Linked DNA regions of Candidatus Vesicomyosocius sp. SY067_SCS001. The protein of the gene in region 2 interacts with the protein of the main gene of each other region in a pairwise test. Links are inferred from orthologs where the notes say so. Each region holds a gene or a part of one and is shown on either strand. Other genes may lie near its edges.

What was found.
Region 1: the proteins of HUW60_RS03040 (region 2) and dsbD interact in binary tests that used the Escherichia coli proteins (3 or more experiments, as listed by UniProt). The link is inferred for Candidatus Vesicomyosocius sp. SY067_SCS001 from one-to-one orthologs.

What each region holds. Positions count from the first base shown.
Region 1 is NZ_CP054877.1:1,010,940-1,014,241, reverse strand. What follows is about bases 222-3,179. They hold dsbD (protein-disulfide reductase DsbD), read right to left. Parts: upstream 2,838-3,179; coding sequence 606-2,837; downstream 222-605. Other genes in these bases: aroQ (type II 3-dehydroquinate dehydratase), read right to left, coding at 222-518. In the rest of the region: accB (acetyl-CoA carboxylase biotin carboxyl carrier protein), read right to left, coding at 1-68; more of aroQ, read right to left, coding at 69-221. UniProt on the Escherichia coli protein: Required to facilitate the formation of correct disulfide bonds in some periplasmic proteins and for the assembly of the periplasmic c-type cytochromes.
Region 2 is NZ_CP054877.1:630,787-633,991, forward strand. What follows is about bases 78-2,938. They hold HUW60_RS03040 (DsbE family thiol:disulfide interchange protein), read right to left. Parts: upstream 1,843-2,938; coding sequence 1,312-1,842; downstream 78-1,311. Other genes in these bases: HUW60_RS03020 (SurA N-terminal domain-containing protein), read right to left, coding at 78-528; HUW60_RS03035 (HU family DNA-binding protein), read right to left, coding at 909-1,184; ccmE (cytochrome c maturation protein CcmE), read right to left, coding at 1,839-2,261; ccmD (heme exporter protein CcmD), read right to left, coding at 2,263-2,433; HUW60_RS03055 (heme ABC transporter permease), read right to left, coding at 2,433-2,938. In the rest of the region: more of HUW60_RS03020, read right to left, coding at 1-77; more of HUW60_RS03055, read right to left, coding at 2,939-3,173. UniProt on the Escherichia coli protein: Involved in disulfide bond formation. Catalyzes a late, reductive step in the assembly of periplasmic c-type cytochromes, probably the reduction of disulfide bonds of the apocytochrome c to allow covalent linkage with the heme.

The DNA.
Region 1 (3,302 bases), 380 kb from region 2 along the record:
ATTTCAATTTCACTCATGCTAGATTGTTCTAGTAATTCCATTAATTTTTTTACTTTACGAATGTCCATTTACAACCTCTCTAATTGTTGAATATGTTGAATTGCAGCTTGTAGTGCGAATTCATAGCCTTTTGGGCCAAAGCCTGAAATAATTCCTTGTGCGATATCTGAAAAATAAGATTGTTTGCGAAAATTTTCACGCTTATATATATTAGATAAGTGAACTTCACTAAATTCAATACCTACAGCAAGTATAGCATCACGTAAAGCAATTGATGTGTGTGTAAAAGCTGCAGGATTGATAATTATATATTGAACTCCGTTATCGGCAGCATTGTGAATATATTTAATCAGCCTTGCTTCTGAATTATTTTGATGGTGTTCAAATGTGAGACCAACATTATTTGCTATTTTTGTAAGATTACTGGTAATGTCATCCAATGTTTGTGTGCCGTAATAGTCAGGTTCACGAGAGCCAAGCAGATTAAGGTTAGGTCCGTTTAATAAAAGAACATCCATTTATTCAGATAAGCAAGATAAAAATAAAGATAATTTTACCATCAATATTATGTAATATTGTAAGTTCTGACAGCGTTTTCGCTTGTTTTATTTAATTTTTTTAAGATGACTAAGAAAGTTTTGTGCGTTGATTTCTCCAATAATTCTTTGTGAACGATTTTCAATACCATTTTTGAAAAATAAAATAGCAGGGGGTCCAACAATGTTGAATCGTTTCATTAAGGCTTTATCATTGATATTATTTTCAGTCACATCAGCTTGGAGTGCAATAACGTTAGACATCTTATTGACTATATTGGCATTGGAAAATATAAAGAGTTCAAGTTCTTTACAAGAGATACACCAATTAGCATAAAAATCTAACATAACAATTTGGTTATTGTTTTTAGCTTGTGCTAAAACTTGTTCTAAGTCGCTTATAGATTTAATTTGCTTAAATTTTAAATGGTCTGATTCAGCTCCTACATTTGATGCTCCCCAGCTAGATAGTGGTTGTAACATATCACCACCTCCACGTGCTACTAATATCCAAAGTAAAATACCATAGCCTAGTATAATTAATCCTAAAGCTTTAAAAATACGTTGCCAAGGTTTTGAGGTATTTGTTTGTGTGTTTAATGTACCCATTGCAATTGGTGATATTGTAATAAGCATTGCCCATAAGATAAGTGAAGTAAGGGGTGAGATAATTCTATCGAGTAGATAAATTGCTGCAGCTAACATTAAAATACCAAAGACGTACTTAACATTTTCCATCCAACCATCTGCTTTAGGTAACTTGCTTACGCCTGTACCAACTACAATGAGTAGTGAACCCATGCCTAAACTCATTATAAACAGTGATATCCCACCTAATAATGCATCACCAGTTTGTCCAATATAAATTAATGCACCTGCTAGCGGTGGTGTAACACAAGGCCCAATAATAAGTGCTGATAAAAAACCCATAATAGCTACACTAATTAGATGCCCTCCTTCTTGGTTATTATTAATTTTTGTAATTTTTTCTTGTAAACTGGTAGGTAATTGAATTTCATAATAGCCGAACATAGAAAATGCTAAAGTAACAAAGATCACACTAAAAATAGACAGAACCCAAGGAGCTTGGAATAATACTTGTAAATTTTCACCAAAATAACCTGCAAATACACCCACGATTGAGTAGGCGATGCTCATGGATAATACAAATACAATGGACATAATTAACGCTTTTTTAGTACTGACTTTTTCTTTTTGACCAACAATAATGCCTGATAGGATTGGAATCATTGGAAATACGCAAGGAGTTAATGATAACAATAAGCCAAAACTAAAGAAACTTGTTAATATTAACAATATGTTTTCTTGTTGAAATAATGCAGTAATTTGATCAGTTTTGTTCAATTCAATCTGAATAATATTAGGTGTGTATATTGATTTTTTTTCAGATAAAGAATTAATTTTAGGATTGTTTGTTTGAGAAGGCAACATAATATTGACGGTTTTTTCTTGTGGAGAAAAACAAACACCACCTTCCCAGCATCCTTGATATTTAATGATAAGAGTAATTAATTTAGTATTAATATCAGTGAGTGGAATTTCAATTTCTAATACATCTTTGTGGACCTCAGTTTTACCAAGAAACTTGTCGTTTTTAATTTTACCTTTTGAGATTACAATATTGCCAAATTTTGCTCCTTTAATGTCAAATAAAAATTTATTATGATATAAATAATATTCTTGATGAATATCCCATTTAGCTAGTAGTGTATTGTCATTAATTGCTATCACTGAAAACTTAAATGCATTATTTACAGACAAAGGCTTATCAGAAGTTGGTATGCTGCTTTTAACAAGTGATTGTATTTTGTTAGTTACTTGTGATAAGAGATTAAATGAATTATTATCTAAGGAAGTCGAATGTATTGAACTAATGTCAAGTACAACTGATTTAGTAATAGGAGGGTAACACACACCCAAATCAGAACAACCTTGATAGTTAACGGTTAATAAAATAGATTTAGCCCTACCTTTAAGGATAGGCACAACCACTATGGTATTATCACGATAAATCCCAATTTTTCCAAAAAATTCATCATTTCTAATCTTTGTTTTTGGAAACTTAGCTTTGCCTAGTTGTGCTGAAAAATTAGCAGAAATCTTAATTTTTTCTTTATAAAGAAAATAATTTTTCTTAATTTTCCAATTAAGTAATATTTTGTTATTAACTACTTCAGCTTTAAAGATGAATGCTTTGTTTACTGGCAATAAATCATTTTCTACTTGTGCTAATAAAAATGTGGATAATATTAAAATTAAGGATAGTAGTAAACGTTTCATGTTTCTTTTATAAAAAATCTATTATAATTATTAATTATTAACGCTTAATTATAACAAGTAAATATTATTTACGAATATCAATATTTATTGAAAATGGAAGTTTTATAATCTTTTTTAAATAAAACAATTCCAGGTCGATAGTTAAGTTTGAGTTTTTTACTCCATTTTCAGATGTGATTTGGTTATTTTTAATAATAGATTATTTATAGATAGGTATCATAAGGTACCATACTAGAAAGCGTTAAATTAATTGACGATAGACTTGTTTTTTGGATTTGGTGTTAAAAAATAAGTATAAAATTGTAACTTTTATTTCTATAGTTATGGTTAATCAAGTTATAAAAATATAGAAATAGTAATTTTTTTTCAGATTTTTAATAGTCTTTTATCTATTCTACTATTTTTTGTTGATTTAAAGAAACCAGTGTTAGTTTATGTTGTATTTTGATTTATGTTATTATTCAC
Region 2 (3,205 bases):
TATAAGTTGTGATGGGGTAATAAAAGCAGAATCTAATAGATTAGATTTAATTTGAGTACGCCTTAATTCTTGTAACTTTATTGTCTCATATTTTTCTGTTGTATAGCCATTAAGCATTAATAATTTCTTATATTTTTCTAATGAAAATCGTCCTTCTTCTTTAAACAAATCGTTAGCTCGAATAATAGCATTAAGTTCACTGATAGTTGTTTCATAAGATAATTTTTTAGACAACTGCTCAAGCAAGTGTTTATCAAGCATTTGATTAAGAATAGATTGTTTTAATATAAAATCAAATTTTTTATCATATTTTTTATCTAATTCTTGTTGTAACCATTTTTTTTGTGGGTTAAATTCTGAAAGAAATTCTTCTTTCGAAATATCAACACCATCAAAAGAAGCAACTTTAATATTTGAAGCGCCAGTAAAATATTCACTTATACCAAATAAAGCAAAAGGAATAATAATTAAACCAATAATTAAGTAGGATATCCAGTTCTTGGTTTTGTTTCTAATTGAAACTAGCATAATAGTATGTATTAACGGCTAATGATTAATAATCTAAGAACCGTTTATATTTTAATAAAAATAAGAATTATAAACGAAAACCTTTGTATTTATACGTAGGTTTTGTTATGATTCAAAAATTGAATTTTGAATGAATCAAAACCATAATAAAGAAAAGATTATGGCGGAGCGGACGGGATTCGAACCCGCGACATCCTGCGTGACAGGCAGGCACTCTAACCAACTGAGCTACCACTCCGAATTTATTTTTTGGTGGGCGCTACAAGACTTGAACTTGTGACCCTCGCCTTGTAAGGGCGATGCTCTACCAACTGAGCTAAGCGCCCAAAAAAAATACTTAGTATTATACAACAAAAAATTAGGAATATTTACTTTAAAAATTAAGAATTCACCGATTCTTTAAGTAATTTACCTGCTTTAAATGCAGGCACTTTAGAAGCCTTAATTTGGATTGCTTCGCCTGTTTGAGGGTTACGACCTGTACGTGCTGCACGATCACGAACAACAAAACTACCAAAACCTGTAATAGCCACATTATCACCACTTGTTAATGCTGAGGTGATTGCGCCTGTCATGGCGTCTAATGCACGAGCTGAATCTGCTTTTGTTAAGTTGGAAATTTGTGAAATTACTGCAACTAAATCTGATTTATTCATTGAATTTATTCTCCTGTATGTAAACCTTTTTCGATTAAAAAATATCAAACTTGAAATTAAACTTTGGTTGAATTATCCATTAAATATCAGTACTGTCAATGGACTTTGATAAAAAATATACTAAATTTTATCTCATACTATTTCTTAACTCATCAATAAGAGGAAAAATTTTACTTTCCCAAATTCGTGGAGTTAATTCACCAATACGCTTAAAACGAATAATACCTTGCTGGTCAGTGATAAAAGTTTCAGGTGTTGCGTATACACCTAACTCAAGGCCAAGCTTACCTAATTTATCAAATACAATAGAATCATACGGATTACCAAGTCTAGTTAAAAATATATTTCCATCCTTTCTGGTATCTTTATAATTAATGCCTAATATTTGTAATGAGTTGATTTTAGCTATTTTCATTAATATTTCATGCTCAACTCTACAGGTAACACACCAAGAAGCCCAAAAATTAATCAAAGATATTTTTCCCTGTAATTTATCTTGAATAGAGTAAATTTTAGCACTATTGAAATCTTCTACTTGTAAATCTGGAAATGCTCTATCAAGCAATGGTGAAGGTAGTTTTGTAGGATCAAGTCCAAGACCTATATATAAAAAACTTACTAGTACAAAGAATAAAATTAAAGGTAGAAATTTTTTCATTGTTTATTTTTAGCTTTTTCCAATACGTAAGACACTTCTGCTGGCATGTAGTTTTCATCATGTTTAGCAAGTACCTCTGTTGCCATAAAAACGTCATCAACTAAAGAACCAGTTGTAATAACGCCCTGACCTTCTTTAAATAAATCAGGCAAAATTCCTGAATAATTAATACGAAAGGTGTTAGCATAATCAGTTACATCAAATACAACTTTAATACCATCATGTTTAACGCTATCCTTAACAACCATACCGCCTAAACGAAAATCTTTATCTTTTGGAGCCCTACCATTGGTTACATCAGTAGGAGACAAAAAATACAATAAATTCTCGTTAAATGCTTTTAAACCTAAATAACCTGCTAAACTTACACCTATTATTAATAAAGCAACTAGTACCATTCTATTTTGTCGTTTTGTCATGTTATTTTTCTCTTAAATACTTAATGCGCAAATGTTCAATTACATTTTTGTGAATAGAATATGTGCGTATAAATAAAGTTGCAATCACAATCAAGGTCATTAAATAAGAAAACCAAATATAAAAAGCATATTTTCCATACGGAAGAAAAGAAAAATATTCTGCTAACGTCACTATCTATGCTCCATAATTACTCTTTTAACCCAACTAGAATTTTGTTCTATGACCAACACTTCATCTCTAGCCCTCATTAACATAAGCGCACCATATAAAAACTTAAACGCCATACCCATTAATAATAATGCAATTAACATATCAACATCTTGGATGGATACTTTATTAATACTGACTGACGCACTCTGATGTAATGTATTCCACCATTTAACCGAATAATGAATAATAGGTAAATTAACCAAACCCACAATAGCTAATACTGAAGAAGCCCTAGATGCAGTTTTAGGATTATTAAATGCATTATTAAGTGACATATAAGCTAAATATAAAAATAATAAAATTAACTCTGAGGTTAAACGTGCATCCCACACCCACCAAGTACCCCACATTGGCTTACCCCAAACCGCACCAGTAGTTAAGGCTAAAAAAGTAAATGCTGCTCCAATAGGAGCTGATACCTTAGCAATAACATATGCTAATTTAATTTTCCAAATTAGGCCAATACCTCCTGAAATTGCCAATACTAAATAAACAAACATACTCATCCATGCAGCAGGTACATGGATAAACATAATGCGATAACTCTCACCTTGTTGATAATCAATAGGTGCCACAATTAGCCCCCAGTACAATCCGATTAATATTAGAACAATAAAAGGGATTAAAAGCCAAAGAATGATTTTTTGACTAATTTGATAGAAATTTTTAGGCGAGGCAAAGGTTTTAATCCATTTCCACATAAACCACTCCTGCTAGTTATTTAACTTATGAA